4 linked regions of the Brasilonema sennae CENA114 genome follow. The main gene of each other region encodes a partner of the protein of the gene in region 3 in a complex. Links are inferred from orthologs where the notes say so. Each region holds a gene or a part of one and is shown on either strand. Other genes may lie near its edges.

Region 1 (7,506 bases), 220 kb from region 3 along the record:
CCACCGCTTTGATGTTTGTAGCGTCCGTGAATTGATGACGCTGGTTTGCGAATGGTTTCTTTGTAAGGCACTTGCGGTAAGTGCGTGGTCATCGGTAGATTATATTTGCGGCGCAGTCGGTCTAGTGCAACTTGCAAATGAATCTCACCTTGACCCCAAAGGATAACTTCGTGAGTATCGCCGTGTTGTTCCCAAGCAAGAGAGGGGTCTTCTTCCAACAGCTTAGTAATCGCACTGCTGAGTTTTACTTCATCGTTGCGCTTTTCGGGAGTAATCGCCAGGGCGTAAACTGGTTCTAACTGTGCAGCTTTGGGTAATGCCGTCGTTATCTGTTCACAAGAAAGAGTATCCCCGGTCTTAATACCCTCTAAACGACTAATAGCAACGATTTCACCAACACAAGCTTGATTAATTGACTGCTGCTGTTGTCCCATGAGGCGGTACAAACCACCAGCACGAACGCCGTTGAGAACAATGCCATCAGTTAACTTACCCCGCCAAACTCGTACCAGAGATAATTTGCCACCTTGGGGAGTGTAGTAAGTTTTCAGCACTTGCGCCACAGGGGAATCGCCTTTTTTAACTTTTAAGCGACGTTCTGCTGTGGTTTCTGGTTCAGGCGCTTCTCTGAGTAAAGCTTCTAGAAGTGGGCGTACACCGTAATCTTGCTCAGCAACTCCAAAGAAAACAGGGACAACCAAATCTGCCCCTAATTCCATTTTCAGGTCTTTGAGGATTTCTTCTTGGGGAGGTTCGATGTCTTCTAAAAGTTCTTCTAGTAAATGGTCGTCAAAATCTGCCAAAGCTTCGAGCATTTCTGCCCGTGCTATGTGTTCTTCTTCTTTAAGTTCTTCAGGGAAAGGTATAGGATCAGCAGGTGCACCTGCATGGTATTTGTATGCTTGTTCGCTCACCAAGTCGATAAAGCCCATGAGCTGTTCCCCTTGCATAATGGGGTATTGATGCGCTACCAAGGGACGACTGGAAACGGCTTTGAGAGCGTGTAGCGTGTCTAAGACATTGATATTAGCCCGATCCATTTTATTCACAAAGACGAGGTGAGGAATTTCCCAGTCGTCCAGGAATTTAAATAAAGGGGCAAGAGTGAGAACTCGATCTGTGATGGGTTCGCAAACGACAATTGCTGCATCCACGCCCATTAAGGCGTTGTACGTTTCTTGGGCAAATTCCACACTTCCAGGACAATCAATAAATGTGAAGCGAGTGTCATTATATTCAGTGCTAGCAGCACTCACTTCTACACTCATATGGCGCTCGCGCGATTCAGCAGCACTATCTCCTACTGTGTTACCATCCTTAACGCTGCCTTTGCGAGTTATTGCACCTGTAACGAATAATAAACTTTCCAGGAATGTGGTTTTTCCACTTAAATATGGACCAACAATTGCCACATTTCGCGAACCCGATTTCACTTTTTCGTTCATACAACCTCCCTTGCAGCTAGACATATCTAGCCGCGTTATCTTATGTTATTGATAGTTCAAAATTTGATGATCCCAAAGATTATTGTCTCCTTAACTTGAGATTATCTCTCTTTTAATATAGGTAGTGAAAAATTGTATTTTCTCGTAATATTTAACTCAAGAAAATTTAACTATTACAAAATTTGCTATATAAAATTAAACTTATATGAATGTGAGCATATGTAACAAAAACTTTGTAAAGTAAACGTAACTTAAACTGTTCCAACACCAGAAAACAATGCAGGTTCCTCTTTATAAAAATCGCCTTCCTACTTTAGTGGGTTTGATATTAGTGATCCAAAGCCTTGTGTGCCCATCATCCTCAGCTTCTCCACCTCCGGCTGCTCCTTTATCTCATCACCTTCTCAAACTGGCGCAATACATTGATAGCAGCGCTCAAGATTACTTAACACAAGGGTTAGAAGCCATTCAGGTGGGGAGAGTCAAAGATGCGATCGCCTTATTTCGTAAAGCCACAGAACTTGATCCCAACTTAGCCGCAGCTCACTACAACTTAGGATTAGCACTGCGACAAGCAGGACAATTACAACCTGCGGCTGATGCATTTTACAAAGCGACACAATCTGATCCCCAGTTTGCCCAGGCATATGCTGATCTCGGTGGCTCGCTTTTAGAAGGGAGTAATTGGCAGCAAGCGAACGATTATTTGCAACGAGCAATACAACTTGATCCTAAATTAGGAACGGCTCACTATAATTTAGGGTTGCTGCGCGAGCAACAACGAGATTGTGAGCAAGCGATCGCATCCTTTAAAAAAGCAATTGAACTGACCAAAAACGCACCAGAACCTGCTTATCATATGGGCATCTGTTATTTACAACAGGGGCAAACTGATAAAGCAAAAGATGCCTTTCGCAAAGCAGTTAAAAGAAATCCCAAATATTCCGAAGCTCATTACGAACTCGGTGCAATTTTGTTAAATCAAAGAAAATTAAAAGATGCATTAGAAGCTTTTAGAAAATCAGCACAAGCAAACACAAATAATGCCAATGCTTATTATAGCGCTGGGTTAGTTTTTATAGAGTTAAAGCAATATCCACAGGCAGCAGAAGTGTTGCAATATGCCAGAGATCTATACAAAGCTCAGAAGAATTTCCAGTGGGCGAAAAATGCACAAAATTTGTGGCAACAAATATCAAACGTAAATTATCCACCTCGTTAAATCAGTGAACAGTTATCAGTAAACAGTGAGCCAGCGCTGCAGGAGGGTTTCCCGACAGAGGCGACTGCATAAGCGCAAAGCGCACGCCAAGGGCGTTCGCGTAAGCGTGTCCCTTTGGGACTTACGCGTAGCGTCTCCGCAGGAGATACCCGAAGGGTTATCAGTTTTTACTGATAAGTGGGTGGAAATAAATAAACGCAATGACACACAGAACTTTTTTCCATTTACTTAGCTGTTAAAAGAAGGCTGAGTTAAGAGACAATGAAATTATGAACTGAAATGGCTGGTGTGCAATGAAGTTGTCTCGATAATCATGGACAGGTTGATGAAAAAGCGCCTCAAGAGTCAATTTTTATTTAGCGATCGCCCTTGGCGCGCCCTATGCCCCAACCAAACTCCGTTTGGTTGCCCCAAATCGGAGATTTGGGGAGAGGGGTTTTGGAAAAACCCCTCTGGGCATATACGGGCGATCGCTAGCTAGATCGGCATTGGATTGTTCGTAAGATGGAGGCTTTCCAAGACTTAATTGTGATTATTCTGTGCTCAGATAACCGAGACTACCGAACCGTATTGAGAATGTAACTTCCTTAGGGTGATCGCCGCTACAACTAATAGCGTATCCTGGCATACTCTTTTGGGAAGATGAATACCTGTTTTCGAGCGAGTAGAAGTAAATAAGAAACCCAAAGGAGGGTAAATTTATGGTTCAAACTACAGGAAACACTCAAACTCAAAATCCGATCAGCAACCTGGAATATGACTTCCTCACCGTGTTGCATAACAAAGCTGAAGCAATCAAAGCTTATGATACTTACATCAACGATGCACAGCAAGCAGGTTCTCAGCCTTGTGTAGAACTGTTCCAGAAGTTGCGGCAATCTGATATCGAGCACGCAAAGGAAATCCGCCATCACCTTCAGGAAGTTATGCAAAAAGGTAAAATGTAACGTTGTGAATAAAGTGTGATGCTCGCGAAGGGAGCGATCGAAAGTGCGTTCACCGGAGGTGGCGGCTTCCGTATCGCTCCTTCAATATCTTTGAAAATAGGGGCGATCGCTCACATCTTGCACCAAGAAAAGTTGATTGAATTTTCACACTCACCTGCGTTGCCTCAAGCCCTTATTCTTACCAAAAAAACAAGAAAAACCGTGTCACTTTCTTGCACTGCTTTTAACTAAGTCCGGGCTTATACGGTTAGGTGCAAGATCTGAGATCGCCAAAGGTGGCGGTTTCCGCACCGCTCGGTTTTGTAGCCATCAAACACCTCATGCACTAGCTATCAGCTAGATTGGTTTTGGGCTGCTTGCTGTACTTGCTCCAGCGTCAAATCCAAAGTCCTTGCTACTTGTTCGACACTCAAACCTAAAGTTAACAATCGGGGTACTGCTTCTAACTTTGCTTGCAGCTTACCTTCTTCTAAACCTTCCTCCTTACCTTCTTCCTTACCTTCCTCTTTAATGGATTGATACATCCTTGTGTTTTTGAATTCGTCATCTATGCCCAACATTGCTGCCAACTCCTCTCGGCTTAATTGAGTAAACTTGTACAACAGGATGGTTTCTATCAATTCTACAATTTGCTTCCTGGTTGCTTCATCTGCCAGTTGTTGTCTTGCGCGCAAAATTAATTCTCTACCTCGATCAACGGCTGTCTCTTGCCGCTCTATAATTAGCTGCACAACCGCAAGTTGAAGCGAGTTTTCTGCTGCTGTGCCTAATTCATCTAAATAAATCCGCTGGACTTGTGGACTCTCCAGCAACAACTGATATGGCTGTTGATCGTCTGGATCTAAACTTTGGTTGGGATAGATTACAACTGCACGCCAAAACTTAACGGATGTATTTTGACGCAGATAGAGAAAGATTTCTGCAAAAAAGCGCCTATAAAAATTTGAGTCTAGTTGAAACTGAACTTCGACAAAGTAAACTGGCTCCTTTGTGGTTTCAGTTGCTGGGACAAATACACCATCAATCCGAAAGGCAGTTTCTTTGAGTTCAACGGAAACGAATTCATAAGTATTGGGATTGATGGTTGTGTCGCCAATTATGTCAAAAAAAATGCTGGGAAAAGCTTGAAACAAACTGTAGAATATTTTGTCAGTCCGCACGTTGTTAAACTGTATTACCGAAGTTTTGACTAAAAGCGATACAAGGGAACGCAAAGTAACTGAAATTATAACAATTCTCTAAAAGCTGGCTACAGATAGAACCTCCAAAATATGTAGTTTGTTTTCATCGTTGGGGCAACTGGTAACCTCTTGCCGTAGTCTAAACTCCAGTAATAAGCGCGTTGGCATTTACTAAACCGTCCGCAGTGCTGGCTCGCTTCTGTTGCGAAACAAAAAACAAACCCCTCTTCGACGACAAATCGCAAAGAGGGGCTAAAAATAAGATACGCTTGCTTTAATAAGCGTCCTGCAACTCATAGAAGTCAGGCGACACGTAATCCTTACGTAAGGGCCAACCTACCCAATCTTCTGGCATCAAAATCCGCTTCAGATCTGGGTGTCCTTCGTAGACAATGCCATACATATCGTAGGACTCGCGTTCTTGCCAGTCTGCTGTCTTCCAAATCCAGTAAACTGAGGGAACTCTAGGATTTTCCCGTGGGAGGAACACTTTGAGGCGCACTTCCTCAGGACGGTCAGCATTATCACTGATTTTAATCAAGTTATAGACACTAACCAACTGCTGTCCTGGCCCCAAATCAATCCCAGCTTGACACTGGAGAGAATTAAACCCATAAGCATACAGTGCAGTGCAAAGTGGAAGCAGAAAATCTGCCTCAACTTTAATAATCTCTATACCGCTATGATCTGCTTGTAGAGATTCATGATCAAAGCCATTTTCAGTTAACCACACCGAAACCGCGCCTGCTTTGACTATTGACTTTTCCTCTGCTGGTGCTGCTTCGGATTCTTCTTCTGATTCTTCAGCTTCGGATTCTTCAGCTTTAGGTTTTTTAGCTTTGGATTTTTCAGCTTTCGGTTCTTCAGCTTTGGATTTTTCAGCTTTCGGTTCTTCAGCTTTAGATTCTTCAGCTTTGGATTCTTCTTTCGATTCTTCAGCCACGCTTAGTTTCCTCCTTTTGTACCTTTTGAGTCAAAAGAGCAGGTGGGACGGGTAAACCGATCGCCTCAGTCAACTCCTTCGGTGGTGCGAAGCGAGACTCAGTCCGCAAATAGTGACCAGTGTGGATTTGCTCTGCGGGTTTGAGGTTGTGAGTTGTGCTGTAGTAGCGGTGGGTTTGCTTAATTCGATCGCGTTCCTGCATCGAATCATTTGCTATCTTCTTCCGCAGCTTGATAATTGCGTCAATAATTGCTTCTGGACGTGGGGGACAACCGGGTAAGTAAACATCCACTGGAATCAATTTATCGACACCGCGTACCGCTGAAGGAGAATCTACGCTGAACATACCGCCAGTAATCGTGCAAGCACCCATAGCAATTACGTACTTGGGTTCTGGCATTTGCTCATAAAGACGCACAAGCTGAGGTGCCATCTTCATGGTAATTGTGCCTGCAGTAATAATTAAGTCAGCTTGACGAGGGCTAGAACGGGGAATCAAACCAAAGCGGTCAAAGTCAAATCGGGAACCAATCAAAGCTGCAAACTCAATAAAGCAGCAAGCGGTGCCAAACAGCATTGGCCAAAGGCTAGAGAGGCGCACCCAGTTGTAGAGGTCATCAACCGTCGTCAGAATAACGTTTTCTGACAAATCTTGGGTTACTGTAGTCCGCGAAATCGGGTTGAGAATGCGCTCTTTTTGCTGTTCTATGTTAGTATCTAAGACCATTCCAAAGCTCCTTTACGCCATGCGTACGCTAGGGCAACGACAAGAATTGCAATAAAAACCAGCGCTTCAATAAATGCCAATAGCCCAAGACGGTGGAAAGCAACCGCCCAAGGATACAAAAATACAGTCTCAACATCAAAGATGACGAAGACCAGCGCGAACATGTAGTAGCGAATGTTGAATTGAATCCAAGCTCCACCAATGGGTTCCATGCCAGATTCATATGTGGTGCGCCGTTCTGGGTTGCGACCGCTGGGTCGCAGGAGCTTGGACGCTGACAGAGCCAAGGCAGGCACTAGGCTACAGATAATTAAGAAGCCAAGAAGATACTCGTAACCGCTAAGGACAAACACAATCAGTTTCTACCGCTTTTGGTGCTAATAACTTTGACCAGAGCAGTGCTGGGAAAGGGTTTCTCGCTCTCACGGCAACTAGCTCTGGGCTTGGGTTTTCCCCTTGGGCGAACCCGAAGGGCGTTCAGTTGAGGGATGCCGTGCCTTCTTTTGAAGAAGCTGCGCTGAGTGGGCGATCGCCTTTGGCGGCTCCTAAAGGAGCATCGCTTCGCGCTCCAGATAGCGGCAGATCGCTCAAGGGGCAAGCGATAGGCATCCGATGAAGTGTAAACTTCTTTTACATTATATCTATTTGACTTTCTTGAATCTCAACAACCTGAGCTGTAGATGATTTGATTCGTTTTTGGTCAACATAGAAAAACCTAACACTTAATGTCATAATTTTTAACGTATATTTAATATTTGCTTCTCACTGAGGCCAAGAGCCATGAGCGAACAAGCTATTGAAACAACTGCGTCAGACCGCTACGAGTGCCGTTCTTGCGGTTACGTTTACGAACCCGAGAAGGGGGACGACAAGCGTGACATCGCCCCTGGGACAGGCTTTGCGGAAATATCTTCTACTTGGCGCTGTCCAGTTTGCGGTGCAAAAAAGAGTGCTTTTGCAAACATTGGTCCTGCTGGCAAAGCATCTGGCTTTGACGAAAATCTGAAATTTGGTTTGGGTGTGAATACTCTGACACCAGGC
Region 2 (7,363 bases), 220 kb from region 3 along the record:
AATCTTCTGGCATCAAAATCCGCTTCAGATCTGGGTGTCCTTCGTAGACAATGCCATACATATCGTAGGACTCGCGTTCTTGCCAGTCTGCTGTCTTCCAAATCCAGTAAACTGAGGGAACTCTAGGATTTTCCCGTGGGAGGAACACTTTGAGGCGCACTTCCTCAGGACGGTCAGCATTATCACTGATTTTAATCAAGTTATAGACACTAACCAACTGCTGTCCTGGCCCCAAATCAATCCCAGCTTGACACTGGAGAGAATTAAACCCATAAGCATACAGTGCAGTGCAAAGTGGAAGCAGAAAATCTGCCTCAACTTTAATAATCTCTATACCGCTATGATCTGCTTGTAGAGATTCATGATCAAAGCCATTTTCAGTTAACCACACCGAAACCGCGCCTGCTTTGACTATTGACTTTTCCTCTGCTGGTGCTGCTTCGGATTCTTCTTCTGATTCTTCAGCTTCGGATTCTTCAGCTTTAGGTTTTTTAGCTTTGGATTTTTCAGCTTTCGGTTCTTCAGCTTTGGATTTTTCAGCTTTCGGTTCTTCAGCTTTAGATTCTTCAGCTTTGGATTCTTCTTTCGATTCTTCAGCCACGCTTAGTTTCCTCCTTTTGTACCTTTTGAGTCAAAAGAGCAGGTGGGACGGGTAAACCGATCGCCTCAGTCAACTCCTTCGGTGGTGCGAAGCGAGACTCAGTCCGCAAATAGTGACCAGTGTGGATTTGCTCTGCGGGTTTGAGGTTGTGAGTTGTGCTGTAGTAGCGGTGGGTTTGCTTAATTCGATCGCGTTCCTGCATCGAATCATTTGCTATCTTCTTCCGCAGCTTGATAATTGCGTCAATAATTGCTTCTGGACGTGGGGGACAACCGGGTAAGTAAACATCCACTGGAATCAATTTATCGACACCGCGTACCGCTGAAGGAGAATCTACGCTGAACATACCGCCAGTAATCGTGCAAGCACCCATAGCAATTACGTACTTGGGTTCTGGCATTTGCTCATAAAGACGCACAAGCTGAGGTGCCATCTTCATGGTAATTGTGCCTGCAGTAATAATTAAGTCAGCTTGACGAGGGCTAGAACGGGGAATCAAACCAAAGCGGTCAAAGTCAAATCGGGAACCAATCAAAGCTGCAAACTCAATAAAGCAGCAAGCGGTGCCAAACAGCATTGGCCAAAGGCTAGAGAGGCGCACCCAGTTGTAGAGGTCATCAACCGTCGTCAGAATAACGTTTTCTGACAAATCTTGGGTTACTGTAGTCCGCGAAATCGGGTTGAGAATGCGCTCTTTTTGCTGTTCTATGTTAGTATCTAAGACCATTCCAAAGCTCCTTTACGCCATGCGTACGCTAGGGCAACGACAAGAATTGCAATAAAAACCAGCGCTTCAATAAATGCCAATAGCCCAAGACGGTGGAAAGCAACCGCCCAAGGATACAAAAATACAGTCTCAACATCAAAGATGACGAAGACCAGCGCGAACATGTAGTAGCGAATGTTGAATTGAATCCAAGCTCCACCAATGGGTTCCATGCCAGATTCATATGTGGTGCGCCGTTCTGGGTTGCGACCGCTGGGTCGCAGGAGCTTGGACGCTGACAGAGCCAAGGCAGGCACTAGGCTACAGATAATTAAGAAGCCAAGAAGATACTCGTAACCGCTAAGGACAAACACAATCAGTTTCTACCGCTTTTGGTGCTAATAACTTTGACCAGAGCAGTGCTGGGAAAGGGTTTCTCGCTCTCACGGCAACTAGCTCTGGGCTTGGGTTTTCCCCTTGGGCGAACCCGAAGGGCGTTCAGTTGAGGGATGCCGTGCCTTCTTTTGAAGAAGCTGCGCTGAGTGGGCGATCGCCTTTGGCGGCTCCTAAAGGAGCATCGCTTCGCGCTCCAGATAGCGGCAGATCGCTCAAGGGGCAAGCGATAGGCATCCGATGAAGTGTAAACTTCTTTTACATTATATCTATTTGACTTTCTTGAATCTCAACAACCTGAGCTGTAGATGATTTGATTCGTTTTTGGTCAACATAGAAAAACCTAACACTTAATGTCATAATTTTTAACGTATATTTAATATTTGCTTCTCACTGAGGCCAAGAGCCATGAGCGAACAAGCTATTGAAACAACTGCGTCAGACCGCTACGAGTGCCGTTCTTGCGGTTACGTTTACGAACCCGAGAAGGGGGACGACAAGCGTGACATCGCCCCTGGGACAGGCTTTGCGGAAATATCTTCTACTTGGCGCTGTCCAGTTTGCGGTGCAAAAAAGAGTGCTTTTGCAAACATTGGTCCTGCTGGCAAAGCATCTGGCTTTGACGAAAATCTGAAATTTGGTTTGGGTGTGAATACTCTGACACCAGGCCAGAAAAATCTTCTCATTTTCGGAGCTTTGGCTGTTGGCTTTTTGTTTTTTCTCAGTCTCTATGGCTTACGATAAAACACGCTCTTTACGGGGTGGGTAATACCTGAATAACACAAAACCCATACACAAATTCACAAATTCACAAAAAAACAAACAGATAACAGATGCTTCCAATTGTGAAAAATTGCCAACGAATACTCGCTTTGTTCGTGGTCATCCTTATGTGTGTTGGTTGTAGTAATGTCGCCTCAACCACCTTCAACCCTTGGGAAGTTATTTCTATCCCAACACAAGCAAAACTACTGGATATTGCTTTTACAGATAACCCCCAGCATGGTTTTCTAGTAGGCAGCAATGCTACTCTTTTGGAAACAAAAGATGGTGGTACAACTTGGCAACCTTTAGAATTAGAATTAGATGACCAAAGGTATCGTTTTAATACGGTCAGTTTTGCAGGAAAAGAGGGATGGATAGCTGGAGAACCGGCTTTGTTATTACACACCACCGATGAAGGTCGTTCTTGGTCCCGCATTCAACTGAGTGAAAATCTACCAGGTAATCCTGTTAGTACTGTTGCTTTAGGAAAAAACACAGTTGAGATCGCGACAGATGTTGGAGCGATATACAAAACCACAGATGGCGGTAAAAACTGGAAAGCACAGGTAGAACAAGCTGTTGGTGTGGTTCGCAACATCGAACGTTCTCCTGATGGCAAATATGTGGCTGTTTCTGCAAAAGGTAACTTCTACTCAACTTGGGAACCAGGGTTAAATGCTTGGGAACCCCACAAGCGGAATAGTTCCCGACGGGTAGAAAATATGGGATTTGCCGAAAATGGTCAAGTATGGATGTTAGCACGAGGTGGTCAGGTACAGTTTACCGACCCAGCTCACCCAGAGGAATGGCAGAAAGCTCAAAATCCAGAGCTTTCTACTAGTTGGGGGTTACTAGATCTGGCTTATCGTACACCAGATGAAGTTTGGGTTAGTGGTGGTAGCGGTAATTTGCTGCGCAGTCCTGATGGTGGCAAAACTTGGGAAAAAGACCGTGACGTTGAAGAAGTTCCCGCCAATTTCTACAAAATTGTTTTTCTGAGTCCAGACAAGGGATTTGTGATTGGCGATCGCGGTGTTTTACTCAAATATAATCCTAGTATCGCAGCTGCTACCAAATCAGAGGCTGCTTAAAGCTGATTTGTGAGAAAGAAGTTACCAGGTGTAACTCTTTCTTAACTTTGTAGGATAATGATCTCAATAACAATTTTTGTGAAGGTAGGGATATAAATGTCAGGAACTACTGGAGAGCGTCCATTTTCGGACATTATTACGAGCGTTCGTTACTGGGTGATCCACAGCATCACCATTCCTGCACTGTTTATTGCGGGTTGGTTGTTTGTCAGCACTGGCTTGGCATACGATGCGTTTGGTACACCTCGCCCTAATGAATATTACCCAGGAGCACGGCAGGAATTGCCAATTGTGAATAACCGTTTTGATGCAAAACAACAAGTAGAACAGTTTAGTAACACAAAGTAGTTTGAAATCATGACTAGCGGAAATAACGTCAATCAACCAGTTACCTATCCAATTTTTACAGTCAGATGGCTAGCAGTTCACACTCTAGCTGTGCCAACTATCTTCTTTTTAGGCGCGATCGCCTCAATGCAGTTTATTCAACGTTAGGAAAAAATCATGGAAAGAAGCCCCAATCCTAATAAGCAGCCGGTTGAACTGAACCGAACTTCGCTTTACCTCGGACTGTTAATGATTTTCGTTCTTGGTATTTTGTTTTCCAGTTACTTCTTTAACTAATTGGAATGACGGCTATTGAGTCATGTTTTTTAACTTTTGTCATTAATCTTTTTAGCAAAGAAAGGAGAGAAAGCAGTGTCTGGAAGTGGCAGAATACCTCTATGGGTTGTTGCGACAATCGCAGGTTTAGGCGTCATCACCGTTGTAGGTATTTTCTTTTATGGGTCCTACGCCGGACTTGGTGCTCCAACGTGATCTTGTAAAACCCCGTCCCTGCCTCTTGTGTGTAAAATATTCAACGCAAGTAAAAGTGTCTTTATTTTTGTAAAGATTAAGTAAGGCGGGGCATATTCCTTACTATGAAACGTTGTAGAGGGAAGTTATAGAAAAATAAAATCTGCTAGAAGCTTACACTCAGCCGTCAGGCAGCATAGTAGTGTGACAAATCATTAGCACAAAAAACCCGCCTATCTTAACAAGATAGGCGGTAAATTTTTATAACAATATTTAAATCACCTCTAGTTCACGGTAAGCCCCGTCTTTCGATGAGGTTTTTCGTACAACCAGAAAACCTCAGTAGTGATTCTGGGAATCCCCCACGCAGCACAAGCTAGGGGGATGTCAAAAGAATCTTAGTAATCGAAGTCGCCGCCGCCCATACCAGCGCCAGCACCAGCAGGAGCGTTATCCTTTGGCTCAGGCTTGTCAACCACAATACATTCAGTGGTTAACACCATACCAGCAATGGATGCAGCGTTTTGCAGAGCAGAACGGGTAACTTTGGCAGGATCAACGATACCAGCTTCAAACAGATCAACGAACTCGTTCTTAGCAGCATCGTAGCCGATGTTGAAGTCTTTTTCCTTAACGCGCTCGGCGATGACAGCACCGTTCTGACCAGCGTTTTCAGCAATTCTCTTGAGAGGAGCAGCCAAGGCGCGAGCTACAATTAACGCACCAGTCAACTCTTCAGCTTTGAGGTTGCCGTTTGCCCATTCTTCGAGTGCAGGAGACAAATGAGCCAGTGTTGTACCACCACCAGGAACGATACCTTCTTCCACAGCAGCTTTGGTAGCGTTGATAGCGTCTTCTAAACGCAGCTTCTTGTCCTTCATTTCGGTTTCGGTCGCAGCGCCTACCTTAACGACGGCGACACCACCAGCTAGCTTAGCAAGACGCTCTTGTAGCTTTTCTTTGTCGTAGGAAGATTCGGTTTCTTCGATTTGACGGCGAATTTGGTCAATCCGAGCTTTAACTGCAGCTTCGTTACCTTCGGCAACAATGGTGGTGTTGTCTTTGGTGATTGTGATGCGGCGAGCCTTACCTAGAGAATCTAACTTGGTGCTATCTAGTTTCAAGCCAGCATCTTCTGTGACAACTTGACCACCGGTGAGGATACCGATGTCTTCTAGCATTGATTTGCGGCGATCGCCAAACCCAGGAGCCTTCACAGCAGCTACGTTCAGCACACCACGCAGGCGGTTAACGACCAAAGTTGCCAAAGCTTCTTTCTCGATATCTTCAGCGATAATCACCAAAGGACGACCAGCACGAGCTACTTGCTCTAATACGGGTACGAGGTCTTGCACCAGGGCGATTTTCTTATCGGTTAGCAGGATGAAAGGCTCATCGAAAACTGCTTCCATCCGCTCAGGATCGGTTGCAAAGTAGGGAGAGATGTAGCCTTTCTCAAAGCGCATCCCTTCGGTGATTTCCAATTCCGTGGTCATGGACTTTCCTTCTTCCAAGGAAATCACACCTTCTTTACCCACCTTATCCATTGCTTCGGCAATCATCTGACCGACTTCTTCGTCGTTACCAGCAGAGATTGAACCAACCTGGGCAATTGCTTTGGAATCTTCTACGGGACGAGCGTGTTCTTTGATTTTGTCTACCAAGAAGTTGGTAGCCTTATCAATACCACGTTTTAGCGAAATAGCATTTGCACCAGCTGCGACGTTGCGTAAGCCTTCTTTGACTACTGCATGAGCCAAAACGGTCGCAGTTGTGGTGCCATCACCAGCAGCATCGTTCGTCTTGGAAGCCGCTTGACGGATCAGAGCAACGCCAGTATTTTCTACGTGGTCTTCCAATTCAATTTCTTTAGCAATGGTCACACCGTCATTAATGATTTGTGGTGCGCCAAACTTTTTCTCTAGGACTACGTTACGACCTTTGGGACCGAGGGTAACAGCTACCGCTTCAGTCAAGATGTCCATGCCTTTTTCTAGGGCACGACGTGCGTTTTCGTTGTAAATGATGCGCTTTGCCATAATTGTCAAAGAATGTTTAGCAGAAAACTACAAAGAATACTATTTGTTTTTTGTCCTTTGCCAACAACTCATGACAAATGACTGATGACAAATGACTAAAAGATTATGAAACGACTGCCAGAATGTCCTTTTCAGAGAGCAGGACGTATTCGTCAGTTCCAAGTTTAATGTCGGTACCAGCGTATTTGGAGTAGAGAACTTTATCTCCAACCTTCACGTCCAACGCTTGACGAGCACCGTCATCTTTGATCTTGCCTTCACCGACGGCAACAACTTCGCCTACTTGGGGCTTTTCTTTTGCGTTGTCGGGTAAATACAGACCACCTGCGGTCTTTTCTTCAGCCGCGTTCACTTTGACGAATACGCGATCGCCTAGGGGTTTAACTGTAGAAACGCTTAAAGTTACAGCTGCCATACCAAATTCTCACCTCGTTAGCACTCTCAACTCCTGAGTGCTAATGTACCTAAAGGCGAAGTGCAATGGCAACATTTTCTTTTGTACGGGTTCCCGAACTTTGCTTGCCCAAACCCACGTAAGTACATATACTCTACTTTTCTGAGCTTTCAGGTTTTACTCCGTAAATGACGAATATGGATATATGGGCAACTTTGTTTGCAAAGCTGGGAAATTGATATAGAACAGTTATCAGGGAGCCGCCATTTGAGTAACACTACAGTGATCCAGTCCTGCCTTCAGCTACGAAAAACCACGCTTACACCAGCGAATAAAGCCCTAAGTATTTCTATAGAAGCTTTAGAACTGTCGAAAATTCCGAGGGACCTTTTAACTAGTTTTGTCCCAATAGTTTCTAACTGCTTCTGCGAACAAGCTCGTTTACCATTTTGGGAAGGCTTAAAAAAACGACTCAAACAATTAAGTCTTCACAAAAGGCAAGATGGCAATTTTAGTTGCATATTTGGAAATAAAATCAATTGCTTGCCAGTTTGCTGTTCTAGACTGATAATAAAG
Region 3 (7,587 bases):
GCCACACCCAGGAGAAGATAGAATCCGTGACCCCTTTAATATTCTGATTGAACTGGGTGCAGACTTTAACCAAGGACGGTATTTGGATGAAGATATTTTCCGCGAAAATATCGCAAAGCGTAACATGCTTTGCGAAATCGTTTTTCTCACAAATACGGAATTGCTTTTAGGCAATCAAATCGAGTTTAATGCTGGCAATAATTTTCGCCCGATTGCCAAAATTAAAAATCCTGGACTTCCCAACACAGTTGAAACTAGAGTTCGAGAAATCACCAACAATATTCTGACTGCTTTAGGGGGGGAGGTGTTGGATCAAGGATTTGGTAATGGTGGGCTTGGCGGTGTAGCCCATGAGGTTGGCTCTCTCCATATGGAGGTTACAGACAGTAACAATATTGGAAAAGGTACACAGCAAGCATTACAAGGTGTTGTCGATGAAAACGGTAAGTTTCTCGACCAGGAGTTTATTTACGCCTGCGATCTGTCAATCTTTCCGACCTCTCCAGCAGCAAATCCTAGCCTAACAGCAGTCGCTCTTGCATTACGGCTGAACGATCATTTAGTAAAACTTGTCCGTCCTTAATGAACCCTAACCTTGATCCTCAACTTCTTGAGGGTTAAGGTTGAATTCCTGTTCAATTTATTTAGAGAAAAATGGTAGCTAGTAAAGTATTGCCTCAAGTCAGTACCCATGAAGGCATGGGTAATATTGTGTTTACTGGCGGCACAGCTTTCCGCGTTTGGGCACCCAACGCCCGCCAGGTTCAAGTTGCTTTTTACAATAGCCGAGACCAAGATAACACCAGTCCTTCTAGCTTAGTCAGTTTAGCGTCAGAAAATAATGGCTATTGGTCTTGTGATGTCCCTGGAATTTCACCCGATCAGCTTTATCGTTATCAAATTACTAATAGTGAAACAGGAGCAATCTTGTATAAGATTGACCCCTATGCCAAACAAATCACGAATTCAGTTGGCAAAGCGATTGTTCGCGAATCGGAGTTTCCCTGGACGGATGACGATTTTCGGATGCCAGACTACAATTCTCTGGTTATTTATGAGCTTCATTTAGGAACATTTGATGATGATCCGGGCGATCGCCCCGGAACCCTCACAAGAGCAGCCAAAGGACTCGACCATCTAGTTGAACTTGGTATCAACTGTGTTCATCTAATGCCCCTCAGTGAATTCGCCGCCGATTTTTCCTGGGGATTTAATATTGCTCTACCATTTGCGATTGAGGAAACTTATGGCGGGATTATTGAATTTAAAAAGTTTATCAATCGCGCCCATAGTTTAGGAATTGCCGTTATTATTGACAGCGTATTTAATCACTTTGGTCCTAGTGATTTAGACGAAGGTTTAAGGCGCTTTGATGGATGGTCTCAAGGCGAACATGGAGGGATTTATTTCTATAACGACGATAGAGAAGCAACTGACTGGGGACCTCGACCTGACTTTGGACGTCCGGAAGTACGGCAATTTATCCGTGATAACGTGATGTTTATGTTAGATGAATGTCATTGTGATGGGTTAAGGATTGATAGCACATGCAATGTCTGGGGATTCAATAACGGTCAAGGCTGGAATAACGAAGGCTTTAATTTACTACGTTGGATTAGTGATGAGAAAAACTTTTTCCATCACCATCCCAGAAATAAAATCTTCATTGCTGAAGATTGGCACAATGACGGATGGGTAACACGTCCAACACCACAGATGGGGGCAGGTTTTGATGCTGAATGGCATTGGTTTGTCCATGAAGCACGACGTGCTTTAGAAAGTCCCAGCGATCAATCTCGAGATATGGATGGAGTTGCTCGCGCTCTTTACGCCCGGTTCAATGATGATGTCTTTAAGCGGGTTATCTATATTGAATCCCACGATGAATCCGGCAATAATGATGCACTAGCTCGCCGAATCGATCCCTCAAATCCTGAATCCTGGTTCGCCAAAAAGCGAATCACCCTTGGGGCAGCTTTAGTTTTGACAGCACCTGGAATTCCAATGATTTGGCAGGGACAAGAAGTTTTCTCAATTCAAAAATTTACTGATCAAGTTCCAATTGACTGGTCTCGCAAAAATACTTTTAACGGGATATTTCAGCTTTATCAACGTCTTTGTCAGCTTCGACGCAATTGGGACAACAACACTCGTGGGCTGAGAGGACAGCACATCAACTGTCACGTCGTCGATAACCTCAATAAAGTCATTGCCTTCCACCGTTGGAATGAAGGTGGCCCAGGAGATGACGTCATTGTGATCTTAAATTTTGCTGATCGCACTTGGGATTCTTATCGTGTAGGGTTACCCGCTTCGGGGACTTGGTGGTGCCGTTTTTCTAGCGATTGGGCAGGCTACAGCAGCGATTTTGGTAACGTAGGGGGACATCCCGTCAGTGCTGAAGCAGTGCCAAAGGATAATATGCCTCATAGTGCTGGTTTTGCGATCGGTCCCTATAGTGCTCTGATTTTTTCTCAGTAAGCATTGAGGTAGAAAATCTGCTTAAAACTCCCACGCCTTTTAGGGGGGAGTTTTAAGCACCATCAGTTGATGCATTAATTGCAGAAAAGATTGATGAGTAATCTGCATCAGAAAATGACATTTTCATTGCCATATCTATGATGTCGCGTACACCCTCGATGCTACTAAGATTTAAACTAGTAGATCTCGCCTCTGAGATGAACAAATCTATGTCTTTCATCAAGTGTTTTGTCGGAAAATTCGCATTATCATAATTGTTCTCAAGCATCCGTTGCAATTTTTTGTCAAAGGTGGGTGCGTAAAGAGCACTCTGGCGCAAAACGTACATAAACAAATCCACATTGATACCTTGATGCTGGGCAAAACCAACACTCAGGGCAAAAGCTGTTGTCAGGGAAGCAATGAGTTGATTTAACGCCAGTTTCAGCGCCGACGCAGATCCTACAGGACCTACAAGTAAAGGTTCTGGACCAAAATGTTTGAATAACTCCAGGTGGCGTTGATATTGTTCTTGGTGTGCGCCTACCATCACAATTAGTTTGCCATCTTTGACCTCTGGAATGCTACCCAAAACAGGTGCTTCTAAATACTCACCACCAGCAGCAACAACTGCATCTCTGATTTCTTTACTTTCTGTGGGAGTAATTGTCCCCATTTGAATAATGCTATGTCCGGGAACAGTTTGCCAAGACCTATCCGAAAGCAAAACACTGTATATAGCTCCAGCATTACTCAGCATAAGAATGCTACAATCAGCAGCATTAATTGCTTGGTAGGGGCGTTTTACCACTTGAGCACCAGCTGCTTTGAGTGGTTCTAACTTTTCTGGGGTGCGGTTGTAAGCAATAACCTCTATATTCGCCTCTAACAACCTTTGAGCCATCGGTAGTCCCATCAATCCAGTCCCCAGAAATGCTACCTTCATTTTTTACCTTCCTTGATAAGCGATCGCTTTTTCTCATCATTCGTTTTCAGAATTATTTCTTGCAAAAATCCGATTTGGTGGGTATTTACAACCACACAGAATTTATTTAATTTCTAAAAATGACTTTTGCAAGACGTCTATTCTTTAGAAAGTGGGGAATTGGCTTGAGTGAAGCAGTCACTAAAACAAGACTTGTCTGGCTTGTTGGCTTTCTCACTCCCTCCCTCAAGAGTGTCCCCGCTTTCTCCATCAGCCACCTGCTGCAAAAGTCACCATAATCATCACTGAGAGTAAAAGACCTGGACTCAGTAGCAACACTAACATCAAAAGATCATGAGAACTCATAATTATTACTCTCCAAAAGATATAATTGCGAATGTAATCACTGCTATAGTAGACCAACAATCACCAACACACTGTTAATAGAGCTTAATTTTTCATGATATTTGCATTTGCTCTGGCACACTCAGTCCTTTTAATGGTTGTGTAGCTTCTTGTTTGGTTAGTCCTTTGGCTTGAACCAGAACACCAAATCCACCAATACCCAGAGGATCTAAAAGCTGATGCAGGACATCTCGGCGGTGCAGCAACTGTGAGATGGGTTGCTGTGTATAAGAGAGGGCAGCAATTCGTTCTCCCAAGCCCAAAGCCATCAAAAACAACGCCTGCTTGGTAAAACCAACTTTATCTAATCCGCAGCGATCGCCCCATCGTTCTAAAGTGGTAAAATCAACATGAGTTGTGATGTCCTGTGTCCCAATATTGATATATGGGTCATTATGGCGTTGATGATTGTAGTAACACTGTAACGTACCTTGCGATCGCATAGGATTATAATAACGACTGGCAGGGTAACCATAATCAATCGTCAACAGATATCCACGCTGCAAACGCTCTGCCACTAAACTCAACCAATCCAATGCAGCTAAGTTAACCTCACTACGATAACCATCAGCGTAAGAACTGATATTTATTCCTACAAGCTCAAAATATTCCTCAAGTTTGGTTGTTGAAGGTGTATCTGCAACTTCCACAAATGATGCTACAGGAATAGAAGTAGATACGGGAATTTTTGAGTGTTCCCTGTTCCCTGCTCCCTGCTCCCTGCTCCCTGCTCCCTGCTCCCTATTCCCTGTTCCCTCTTCCTGCGTTGTGACAAAAATCTCCTGCAATCGTCCTTCTTGCAAAACAAATTGATGCACAGGTAAAGCATCCACCAACTCATTAGAAAAAAAGCAGCCAGTGACAGAGTGAGTTGGAATCTCCTCCAAATTGAACCAGCGTACAGAAAATTCTCGCAGCTGTTGCTGTTGTTCTTGCCTTAAAACTGAAGATTTTTCAACAATCACATAATCCAGAGCATTGAAAAAATCAGGGTACTGCTGCTTGATATACTTAAGAAGATCTAAAGCCAACAGTCCTTGACCTGCTCCCATTTCTACCAAAGAAAATGGCACAGGTTGTCCTAAAATTTCCCACATTTGGAAAAATTGTACCGCCAGTAACTCACCAAAGTCAGCACCAAGGTGAACAGAAGTAAAAAAATCACCTTCCTTTCCCAGCTTCAGCGCCTTTGTGGAATAGTAACCAGTTTGCGGATGATATAACACCATGTCCATATACTCAGCGAAAGTGATTCGCTTTTGGGGACTTGTCGTGATCCGGTGTGCGATCGCTTTACATAATTCTTGATTGGAAGGCATAAAGATTTCTAAAAGAACGCTTAACAGGGAACAGTGAACAGTAAACAGTGAACAGGGAACAATTAATAACTGGTAACTGGTAACTGGTAACGTATTTAGGACTTACGCAAAAACCCTTTTAAACCCTCTTAACTTTGTGTTCTTTGCGTCCTACCCTGCGGGAAGCCCTATGGCTAACGCCACGCCTTACGGCTATCGGGTTCGCAGTCGCCTACGGAGGGAAACCCTCCTGCAGCGCTGTCTCACCGCTCCGCGTCTATGCGGTTTATTTTTTCATTATTTTGCGTAAGTAGTCCTAGTACTGTAAACCCAAATACATACAGATAAACGCCGAGAGAACAGAAAAATATCTGCCTCCATCGGCGTTCATCTGCGGTTCAAAAGTCCAAATTTTCCTTATCTATCTACAGAACCCATAATGATGTCAATACTACCGAGAATGACGACAACATCCGCCAGTTTCACGCCTTTGAGTAGATGAGGCAGAATTTGCAGATTGTTGAAATCTGCTGCGCGAATCTTCCACCGCCAAGGAAAGACGTTATCATCACCAATCAGATAAATTCCCACTTCACCTTTACCGCTTTCGATGCGAGAGTAAATTTCACCTTTAGGAATTTTGAAGGTGGGGGAAATCTTCTTGCTGATGTATTGGTAATCAAAGGCATCCCACTCAGATTTTTTGCCTGCTGCTAAGCGCTTAGCTTCCAGGTTTTCGTAGGGACCACCGGGAAGTCCTTTGATGGCTTGTCTAAGAATTTTGACAGATTCGCGCATTTCCCGCATCCGTACGACATAACGGGCAAAGCAGTCACCAGCGGTTTCCCACTGGACGTCCCAGTCGAAATCATCGTAACATTCGTAGTGATCAACTTTGCGTAAGTCCCACTTCACACCAGAAGCACGTAGCATTGGACCAGAAAGTCCCCAGTTAATTGCTTCTTCACGGGTGATAGTGCCAATACCTTCAACACGACGCCGGAAGATGGGGTTATCAGTCACTAAGCGCTCGTACTCATCTATTTTAGGCACGAAGTAGTCGCAGAAGTCGAGGCACTTGTCAACCCAACCGTAGGGTAAGTCCACCGCCACGCCACCAATGCGGAAGTAGTTGTTGTTAACCATCCGGTAACCTGTGGCGGCTTCCCACAGATCATAAATCAGTTCCCGTTCCCGGAATTGGTAGAAGAAGGGAGTTTGAGCGCCGACGTCAGCTAGGAACGGACCAAACCACAGTAAGTGGTTAGCGATGCGGTTCAACTCCAGCATGATGACGCGGATGTAGCTGGCGCGTTTGGGGATGGGAATGTTTGCCAGTTTTTCTGGGGCGTTCACAGTCACGGCTTCGTTGAACATCCCCGCTGCGTAGTCCCACCGACTCACGTAGGGGACATACATAATGTTGGTGCGGTTTTCCGCAATCTTTTCCATTCCTCGGTGCAAGTAGCCGAGTACTGGTTCACAATCAATAACATCCTCACCATCCAGAGTTACAATCAGTCTCAGCACCCCGTGCATTGAGGGATGGTGGGGACCCATGTTCAGCACCATGGGTTCAGTGCGGGTTTCTAATCTTGCCATAAAAAGAGTGTTCTCCGGTTTGGGAAAATTTTATAATGGAACCGCGTAGCAGCAAAGAACGCGAAGTAAGCAGTAAGTTGGAGAGAGGTTGGCAGTTGAGCGTTTTCGTTTGATGTTTCGTTTTGTTGCACTTGTTCAACTATTATTATATGAAGCGTGAGATAGAGAGAATGGAGGTACAAGATTTTTTTCATGTGCCTGTTTTGAGTGGTCAGGTAATTGAGGGTTTGGCTGTCCGTCCCGATGGGCATTATTTGGATGCAACGGTAGGCGGTGGCGGTCACAGTCGCCTGATTTTAGAAGCTGCACCCGATGTGCGAGTAACGGCTATTGACCAGGATGAGGACGCTTTGGCTGCGGCGCAAAAGATATTAGGGGCGTTTGGTGAACGTGTAAAATTTATTCATAGCAATTTTGCGGCGTACGATTTTCCACTGAGCAAGTATACCGGAATCATTGCTGATTTGGGCGTTAGTTCTCATCATCTGGATACATCTGAACGGGGTTTTAGTTTTCGCGCCCCAGCAAATTTGGATATGCGGATGAACAGGCGACAATCTCTGACAGCGGCTGATGTGATTAATGATTGGGATGAAGCTGAACTGGCAAATATTTTCTTTCAATACGGTGAAGAAAGGTTGTCACGGCGCATAGCCAGACGGATTGTTCAACAACGTCCATTTCACATGACAACAGAATTGGCAGAGGCGATCGCCTCTTGTGTTCCCCCAAAATACCGCTACGGCAGAATTCACCCAGCTACCCGCGTTTTTCAAGCGTTACGAATTGTCGTCAATAACGAGTTAAAATCCCTGGAAACTTTTTTGAGCAAAGCACCGAATGCTCTCGTACCAGGTGGCAAAATTGCAATTATTAGCTTTCACAGTTTAGAAGACC
Region 4 (7,448 bases), 6.4 Mb from region 3 along the record:
CAAACAATCCCAAACTGACTACACCTGTGAGTGCTTTGCGTACCCAAGCAGTGGGGAAGGGTGCAAAAGCTTGCCGCTTGTTTACCAGCATAATGGCAAACAAAATCAACACGTTCACTGCGCCAACATAAACTAGCAATTGCGCTGCTGCTACAAAGTCACCATTTAGCAATAGGTATAGTCCAGCAATGCTAACAAATACGCCTCCTAGCAAAAAGGCTGAATGGACGATGTTTTCAAACAGCACCACACCGAGTGCTGTTCCAATCAACATCACTGCCAGTATGCCAAATGAAACAATCTGTACTCCTTCCGCAAGATTCACCGTTTTTTGTCCTCACTTAAAAGTTAATAGTCAAAGGTCAAGAGTCAAAAACTATGCACTGTTGACTCTTGACTAATTACCTTTACTTTTCCTGCTCTACAAGGTCTTCTGGACGCGCACCAGGGCGAGGTGCATCAGCAGGCAAACCGTGGGGATCAGTAACACCCTTCGGTAAATAAACGAGCTCACGCAAAGGTGTGACCATTGGGTCTAAAGTGACCTTGTAGGGCAAACGACCAAGCGCCACGCTGTCATAGTTCAATTCATGGCGATCATAAGTAGAAAGTTCATAATCTTCTGTCATTGACAGACAGTTCGTGGGACAAAATTCCACGCAGTTACCACAGAAGATACAAACTCCAAAGTCGATGCTATAGTGTTTGAGTTTTTTCTTTTTGGTTGCCTTATCGAAATCCCAATCCACTACAGGCAGGTTGATCGGACAAACCCGAACACAAACTTCGCAGGCAATGCACTTATCAAACTCAAAGTGAATCCTACCGCGAAATCGTTCGCTAGGAATCAGTTTCTCGTAAGGGTACTGCACGGTGACTGGACGACGCCGCATATGGTCAAAGGTAACAGAAAGACCCTGACCTATATAGCGACCAGCTTGCACCGCTTCTTTGGCGTAATCACCAACTTGCTTAAGGAACTTCAACATATTGTGTCTCTCTCTTTTGAAGTTATCAGCGTCATTTGTCCTTCGTGCTAATGACTAACCACCAAAGGCAAAGGGAAAGGCAAGTTTCAGGGCTGCAGTTAGTAGCAAGTTAACCAAACCAACAGGCAGCAAGAACTTCCATCCTAAATCTAGCAATTGGTCAATACGAACACGTGGTACTGTCCAGCGCAACAGAATTGCTAGAAAGACCAGGAAGTATGCTTTGAGTACAGTCATGGTGATTCCCAAGGAGGCGGTTACAACCTGCAACACGGGATTTGTTTCACTGACTCCCAAAGTGCTCGCTATCAGGTTAATGGGAATCGGAAAATCCCAACCACCCAGATACAAAACTGATACTAGCAGGGCAGAAAGGACCAGGTTAACGTAGGAACTCAGGTAGAAAAGAGCGAATTTCATACCAGAGTATTCAGTCTGATAACCAGCAACCAGTTCTTCTTCTGCTTCGGGTAAGTCGAAGGGTAATCGTTCGCATTCGGCTAGGGCTGCTATCCAAAAGATGATAAACCCAGCTGGTTGACGCCATACGTTCCAGCCAAGAATGCCATAACCGGATTGCTGTTCCACGATGTCGATGGTGCTGAGGCTATTGGACATCATGGCGACCGCCAGCACTGCAAGTGCCAACGGAATCTCATAGCTAATTGACTGCGCTGCTGCCCGCAACCCTCCCAGGAGAGAGTATTTGTTGTTGGATGCATAACCAGCCATCAACAAGCCAATAGGTTGAATGCTAGATAAAGCAATCCACAAGAACACGCCCATCCCAACATCTGTAATCACCAGATTCTGTCCAAATGGCACAATCAGGTAGGACAGAAACACTGGCAACACTACGATAATTGGACCAAGGGTAAATAGTAAGGCGTCGGACTTAGCTGGTACCACGTCTTCTTTGAAAACCAGCTTCATACCATCTGCTACTGGAGCCAGCAAACCTAAAGGACCAATATATTCAGGACCAATCCGCTGCTGTGCGGCTGCAGAAATTTTCCGCTCTAACCAAACGCAGGTTAGGACACCGACTGTAGCACCAATAATCATTAGTATCATCGGCACTGGCATCCAAATTGACTTGGCTAGACCAGCGCTTAGTCCCAAATCCATGAGGGATTCTATAAAAGTTCCTTGCAGATCAATTCCTGAATTCATGTCTTTTGCTCTTCAAGTCCTTTAGATCATTGTCCTTTACAACTATCCACACTTGTTAATAACTGTAAATTCGCTCATTAATATTTCTGCCTAAATCATGCAAAATTTAAGATTTTTTGCAATTCCCATGCCTAGTATATCGTTGGATGGTTTTCGCCCCTTTATCCAGACGAGAATTTCTACTGATGGTAAGGATTGGGATTTACGAAGAAAACCCTTAGTGGTGGGAGTGTGGCAGTCAGGGAGTGAGGGAGTGTAGGAAAATTCTCTGCTTCCCTCATAATCCCCTGATCACTCTACCGCTGGTCGATGGGAGTGTAAGAAACGTCATGCTTACCGTCGTAAACTTGGGTAGGACGGAAAATCCGGTTTTCTTCTAGCTGTTCTTTCCAATGTGCTAACCAACCAGCTACACGGGCGATCGCAAATATTGGCGTAAACAGATCTGTAGGAATTCCCAACTTCCTATACACCAAACCAGAATAAAAGTCAACGTTGGGATAAATTCCTTTGTGACCGAGTTTTTCCTGCACCACCCTTTCCATTTCTACGGCAATGTCATAGTACTTGTCATGCCCAAACTTGGTAAACAGCTGTTCTGCCAAGTTCTGTAAAATCGTGGCGCGTGGGTCTTTCACTTTGTAGACACGATGTCCAAAACCCATAATCTTGGCTTTGCGTTCTAGACAATCTTCTATGTAGGGACGGACATTTTCTACAAAGCCAATGTCTTCCAACATCTCAACGACTTCTTCATTCGCTCCACCGTGTAGCGGTCCTCCTAACGTTCCCACCGCACTAGCTACCACTGCGTATGGATCAGTTAGAGTAGACGCTGTAACCCTTGCACTAAAGGTGGAGGCGTTCATTGTGTGTTCAGCGTGAAGTATCAAGCAGATATCAAAAATCCGCGCCGCCAATGGGTCTGGTACTTTCTCATTCAGCATGTACAGAAAGTTGCCAGAATAGTCTAAGTCCGCATGGGGACGTATTGCATCATTCCCATTTCGCATTAACTGGAACGCCGCCACCATTGTCGGAATCTTTGCTATGAGGCGAACGACAGCATCCCGAATGTAAGCAGGATTATTCAAGTCACGACGTGAATAAAACAAGCCTAATGCTGCGGCTGAGGCTTGGAGTGCATCCATCGGATGACCGCTTTCTGGAAAGCACTTCATCATGTCGCAAATGTGATATTTGATCCGTCTGTGAGAGTGAACTTCATCCTCAAATGCTGCGAGTTCTTTCGATGTAGGCAGCTCACCCCAAATTAGCAGATAAGCAGTTTCCAAAAATGTACTTTTTTCTGCTAGTTCCTCAATCCGGATGCCACGATATTCTAGTATTCCCTTTTGTCCGTCAACATTGCTAATACTGGATTGAGCGGCGGGAATGCCATCCAAACCAGGCTTATATTCGCACACCATCATGGCAACACCATCTGCTTTTTTTTTGAAAGATCTTTTCAGGCTAACTTACCAGAAATTGTTATCACCATAACAGTATCCGTTCTCCTAAAAATTCTTTCAGAAACGTTACTCTACTGTTAGAGCAAGTACTTGGGTGGCGTCAACCAAAACATCTGACTACGACCCAGAGGGGAGCCTTTTTCTGGTAGTTTTACCCCAATCATACCCGCTTTTTTCAAAACTAACGTTGCTTTTGCTTGTCCCCATAAAAGAATTTCTGCCCAAGCGCTCAAATCTGGTTCATGTCCAACCAAAGCAAGTTGGGTTTGGGGTGAATAATTTCTTGGACTCAACCAGTCTACAGCCCAATTTTCAATCCGACCATCTGGAGCGAGATAGGAACATTCCTCTACCTTAGAACTCAGCCCTGCGGCTATAAGAATTTCTGCTGTTTGGCGAGCTCGTATTAAGGGACTACTCGCAATCAAATCAAAATGCAAACCCAGCTTTCGCAATCGCTGGGCTACTTTCTCCGTTTTTTCTCGACCTTCTTTTGTCAGTGAGCGTTCCTCGTCTTTAAGATCTGGTCGCCTTTCTTCAGCTATACCATGACGGATTAAATACAGTTCCACGGCGGAATGTCCTTTGTGAGCGTAAGCTGTTTGGAGGCGAGGCAGTGCGAATAAATGCTCGTGGATGCAAGTGGTGTTTTACCCATACAGTGGAGGAAATATCCCAAGGATATTTAGTCCTTAGTCCTTTGTCTTTGGTTACTAAGGACTAAGGAATGGCAGGTGCTATAACGCGCTTAACCCGCGTTGTAGCACTGCCTCCTGATGATTCTACTCCGACTGTATAGGATTATCCTTCGGATTCACCAATCTTAAAAGCTTCTGCTTAATCTGAGAATCGAAAACTTCCCATTTCATCTTCGCATAAGCAGAATTTTCATTACCTCCTGATAAGAAACCCATCGGAATTTCAAACCCACCTGCGCTTGTCCGTCCACCGCCGAAAAAGCGTCCGCTGCTATCTTGACCGAAGGCTTCTTTAATGAACTCATCAGGATCGAGGGTTAGTTTGGTTGTTCTTAAAGAACCAATCACCACCTCTAGTTCTTCATCTTCATCGTGAACAATACCGTACACCAAAGCTGTGTGGACGTTTTCTTCTGTCACAATAAAATCTGCCGCTTGGGGTATTGCATCGCGGTCATCGTAGCGTAAGTAACCAACACCAGCAATAGAAAAGTTATTTTGCACGATGCGGTTTTTGAGCGATCGCTCTATAACATCCATGACTCGCTTAGAACGATTTGCCTGTAGAATTGCGTTCAGCAACTGCGCGTCATAAAATTTACTCAAATACGCTGCTGCCATAAAATCTTCTTCCTGTGCTTGCATCAGTCTATTAGTATCCGATCGCAAGCCATGCATCAAGGCAGTCGCGCATTTTACATGTTGATTTATACTGCTATCTAGAGTCAGTAGTCCGTACTGTAAGTATTGAGTGAAAATCGTTGCTGTTGCTCGTACAGAGGGACGAACATCAAAAAAATCTGATTTCATGTCACTCTGTAAACTGTGGTGGTCAATAACCGCCACTATTGGTATCCCTACCTCTTGAACAACAGGTACTAGCTGAGAAGTCGTTCCCTGGTTGTCTATAAGAACAAAACCTTGGTAAGAAGATAAGTCCTTGCTTTTTAGTGTTTGTATTGTCCAACGCTGCGCGGGTAAGCCTGTCAGCTTGACCAAAGCGATATTTTCTTGGTGGCTCAAAGCACCAGCGTAAACGATGTCACATTTTATGTCATATTGCTGAGCTATGAGCTGGTAAGCCCAAGCACACGATAAAGCGTCAGGATCTGGAAAATCTTGAAGAATAATTAACTGGCGTTCTTGTTTATGCGCAAGAAACGTGTTGTGCAGCTCTTCTGATTTTTGATTTACCAATGAATTGTTACGCAGACCCACAAAAGAACCATCACCTACGAATGTTGTACCTGAGTGTCTAGTGAGTGGAACTTCTGCTAAATCTTTGTTGTCTATTTCAAAATCGTTTGGAGTAGGATCACCCGTTAATGGCAAACTCGAAATCTGAGTCACAGAAGAATTAAAGTGCATACGAAACGTTTTTATAAGTGTGAGGCTCCTTTTTTTCATCAATAGATACTACAGTTTGTATTTCAACACTTCAGCCACACATTACGATCTTTGCAGAAATATCAGAGCATGACATATTATCTCTGAGCCTCTTTTTTTGTCAAGAACTTATCGTTGCTAACTTGGCAGGAAAACGCCTTTAATACCTACCCCTGATTTTTTGGTAGATTTAGAACGCACCCTGTTGTTTTTGGTGTTGATATGTGTTATTCTAGCAAAAGTGACCTTGGCAATTAAACCGCTTAACTGCTGCTTTTTTGTTAGCTTTTTAGGTTGAGATATGTAAAGCTCTGTAAACAAGCTCAAATATCAAGCAAAGCCAAAAAAACTGACAACTATCTGCCTTGTTTAGATTTTGCAGAAGGTGTCAGAGTCCTATAACGTATTTTTGCCATTCTTGGTGAGTACCACTTTTTAGGTGCTTGGTGACCTCAAAGTAAAGACTACTATAAGGTCGGCGTGGATTATGACGTAAGTTCATGTGAGCTTCGTTGGGTGTACGACTACCCTTTCTAACATTGCAGCGGACACATGCTGTAACAATATTTTCCCAGGTATCGCCGCCTCCACGTGATCGTGGAATGACATGATCCAAAGTTAAATCATCGCCTGTGTAACCGCAATACTGACAAGTGTGACTGTCGCGATGTAGTAGATTTCGACGAGTCAAAGGAATCTCCTTATAAGGAACGCGCACATAGTGGCGTAACCTTATGACTGTCGGAAGCGGAAAGTCTAAGTAGAGTTGCGTGTTATTAAACTCTACTCGCTCTGCTTTGCCTTTAATCAGTAACACGACAGCTCGCCGCCAGCTCGTGATATTGAGCGGTTCGTAAGAGGCGTTTAAAACTAAAACCTTCCCCATTGATAGGCGCTCAGGCTATTATTTTTACATATATTAACACAATTATATTCAGCTTTGGTGATGAAAAAAAATTATACTATCCCAATAGTAAAAACTACAAATAATAAAAAGTCAAGATCTAAAAAGAATTCTCCTTTTTACCTAATTCTCGTGTTCATGATCTTGTGCCAATTGCGAAATCAGAGGTAAACTTCTTGATTAATCACGATTAGGCTTCTAGGAGTGAGAATGATCTAAATGATTTAGAAGCCAAAGACTGGTGTGATAGGAGTCATTCAAGATGTTGAGCCACGAGCAAACGTCCAGTGTAACCTCTAATCAGGAGTCAAATACCTACCCCTGGTTATCCCAACGTGCTTGGGTGGAAATTAACTTGTCAGCATTGTCGTACAACGTCAAGCAGGTTTTAAGGATACTGTCAGCGCACACCCAACTGATGGCAGTGGTAAAAGCCGATGCTTATGGACATGGAGCAGTTACAGTCGCCCAAACTGCGTTAGAATCGGGAGCCAGTTGGTTAGGAGTCGCTACAGTTCCCGAAGGAATTCAATTGCGAGAAGCAGGAATTAAAGCTCCAATTTTGATACTAGGTGCAACCCATACCCCAGAGCAAATTCATGCGATCGCTCAATGGAAACTTCAACCAACACTAATATCTCCCAAACAAGCTTTAGTTTTTTCCAATACTCTAGAAGCCATCAATTGTAAGACTCCACTCCCTGTACACGTTAAATTAGACACGGGAATGTCCAGGTTAGGAACAAATTGGCAGGAGGCTGCTGAGTTTGTTCAGCTTGTGGAACGCTTACCTCATCTGACTATCGCTAGTATATATTCTCACTTA

Evidence for each region.
Region 1: the proteins of DP114_RS30800 (region 3) and DP114_RS31660 are in contact, whole or in part, in a cryo-EM structure (PDB 6KHJ), measured with the Thermosynechococcus vestitus proteins. The link is inferred for Brasilonema sennae CENA114 from one-to-one orthologs. Residues at the interface, in WP_011057128.1 of Thermosynechococcus vestitus: Pro17, His18, His19, Pro20, Ser21, Met22, Val25, Arg27, Met29, Thr31, Ile38, Asp39, Cys40, Glu41, Pro42, Val43, Ile44, Gly45, Tyr46, Leu47, His48, Arg49, Gly50, Met51, Lys53, Ile54, Asn57, Arg58, Pro65, Tyr66; in WP_011056552.1 of Thermosynechococcus vestitus: Leu46, Met47, Tyr48, Thr50, Ala51, Cys52, Phe54, Ile55, Glu56, Ala58, Ala59, Ile61, Gly62, Ser63, Arg64, Phe65, Asn76, Pro78, Thr89, Thr91, Lys93, Met94, Ala97, Leu101, Met123, Phe124, Ser126, Asp127, Ser128, Tyr129.
Region 2: the proteins of DP114_RS30800 (region 3) and ndhC are in contact, whole or in part, in a cryo-EM structure (PDB 6ZJN), measured with the Thermus thermophilus proteins. The link is inferred for Brasilonema sennae CENA114 from one-to-one orthologs. Residues at the interface, in WP_223903221.1 of Thermus thermophilus: Met26, Thr27, Asn29, Gly31, Pro32, His34; in WP_096411116.1 of Thermus thermophilus: Glu45, Ser46, Asn48, Pro50, Ala51, Gly52, Glu53.
Region 4: the proteins of DP114_RS30800 (region 3) and nuoH are in contact, whole or in part, in a cryo-EM structure (PDB 6ZJN), measured with the Thermus thermophilus proteins. The link is inferred for Brasilonema sennae CENA114 from one-to-one orthologs. Residues at the interface, in WP_223903221.1 of Thermus thermophilus: Pro35, Ser36, Asp139, Gly141, Ala142; in WP_096411122.1 of Thermus thermophilus: Ala224, Glu225, Gln226, Glu227, Ala295, Trp297, Phe298, Arg299.

Annotation. Positions count from the first base shown.
Region 1 is NZ_CP030118.1:7,606,257-7,613,762, forward strand. The notes cover bases 4,599-7,506. They hold DP114_RS31660 (NADH dehydrogenase subunit K), read right to left. Parts: upstream 6,466-7,506; coding sequence 5,731-6,465; downstream 4,599-5,730. Other genes in these bases: DP114_RS31650 (Rpn family recombination-promoting nuclease/putative transposase), read right to left, coding at 4,599-4,774; ndhC (photosynthetic/respiratory NAD(P)H-quinone oxidoreductase subunit C), read right to left, coding at 6,456-6,818; DP114_RS35905 (hypothetical protein), read right to left, coding at 6,943-7,074; DP114_RS31670 (rubredoxin), read left to right, coding at 7,246-7,506. In the rest of the region: DP114_RS31625 (elongation factor G), read right to left, coding at 1-1,445; DP114_RS31630 (tetratricopeptide repeat protein), read left to right, coding at 1,723-2,667; DP114_RS31635 (hypothetical protein), read left to right, coding at 2,981-3,148; DP114_RS31640 (hypothetical protein), read left to right, coding at 3,369-3,614; DP114_RS31645 (hypothetical protein), read left to right, coding at 3,633-3,845; more of DP114_RS31650, read right to left, coding at 3,947-4,598. UniProt on the Escherichia coli protein: NDH-1 shuttles electrons from NADH, via FMN and iron-sulfur (Fe-S) centers, to quinones in the respiratory chain. The immediate electron acceptor for the enzyme in this species is ubiquinone.
Region 2 is NZ_CP030118.1:7,611,394-7,618,756, forward strand. The notes cover bases 1-2,765. They hold ndhC (photosynthetic/respiratory NAD(P)H-quinone oxidoreductase subunit C), read right to left. Parts: upstream 1,682-2,765; coding sequence 1,319-1,681; downstream 1-1,318. Other genes in these bases: DP114_RS31660 (NADH dehydrogenase subunit K), read right to left, coding at 594-1,328; DP114_RS35905 (hypothetical protein), read right to left, coding at 1,806-1,937; DP114_RS31670 (rubredoxin), read left to right, coding at 2,109-2,444; DP114_RS31675 (photosynthesis system II assembly factor Ycf48), read left to right, coding at 2,534-2,765. Also shown: more of DP114_RS31675, read left to right, coding at 2,766-3,556; psbE (cytochrome b559 subunit alpha), read left to right, coding at 3,653-3,904; psbF (cytochrome b559 subunit beta), read left to right, coding at 3,914-4,051; DP114_RS31690 (photosystem II reaction center protein L), read left to right, coding at 4,061-4,180; DP114_RS31695 (photosystem II reaction center protein J), read left to right, coding at 4,256-4,375; groL (chaperonin GroEL), read right to left, coding at 4,753-6,393; co-chaperone GroES, read right to left, coding at 6,497-6,808. UniProt on the Escherichia coli protein: NDH-1 shuttles electrons from NADH, via FMN and iron-sulfur (Fe-S) centers, to quinones in the respiratory chain. The immediate electron acceptor for the enzyme in this species is believed to be ubiquinone.
Region 3 is NZ_CP030118.1:7,391,074-7,398,660, reverse strand. The notes cover bases 4,599-7,587. They hold DP114_RS30800 (NAD(P)H-quinone oxidoreductase subunit H), read right to left. Parts: upstream 6,691-7,587; coding sequence 5,506-6,690; downstream 4,599-5,505. Other genes in these bases: rsmH (16S rRNA (cytosine(1402)-N(4))-methyltransferase RsmH), read left to right, coding at 6,840-7,587; DP114_RS30805 (class I SAM-dependent methyltransferase), read right to left, coding at 4,599-5,109. Outside these bases: DP114_RS30820 (GMC oxidoreductase), read left to right, coding at 1-583; DP114_RS30815 (alpha-amylase family glycosyl hydrolase), read left to right, coding at 655-2,481; DP114_RS30810 (NAD(P)-dependent oxidoreductase), read right to left, coding at 2,534-3,406; more of DP114_RS30805, read right to left, coding at 3,844-4,598.
Region 4 is NZ_CP030118.1:990,257-997,704, reverse strand. The notes cover bases 104-2,953. They hold nuoH (NADH-quinone oxidoreductase subunit NuoH), read right to left. Parts: upstream 2,163-2,953; coding sequence 1,044-2,162; downstream 104-1,043. Other genes in these bases: DP114_RS04195 (citrate synthase), read right to left, coding at 2,459-2,953; DP114_RS04200 (hypothetical protein), read left to right, coding at 2,260-2,421; ndhI (NAD(P)H-quinone oxidoreductase subunit I), read right to left, coding at 408-989; DP114_RS04215 (NADH-quinone oxidoreductase subunit J), read right to left, coding at 104-325. In the rest of the region: more of DP114_RS04215, read right to left, coding at 1-103; more of DP114_RS04195, read right to left, coding at 2,954-3,595; phosphohistidine phosphatase SixA, read right to left, coding at 3,712-4,206; DP114_RS04185 (DHH family phosphoesterase), read right to left, coding at 4,417-5,700; DP114_RS04180 (HNH endonuclease), read right to left, coding at 6,107-6,604; alr (alanine racemase), read left to right, coding at 6,885-7,448. UniProt on the Escherichia coli protein: NDH-1 shuttles electrons from NADH, via FMN and iron-sulfur (Fe-S) centers, to quinones in the respiratory chain. The immediate electron acceptor for the enzyme in this species is believed to be ubiquinone.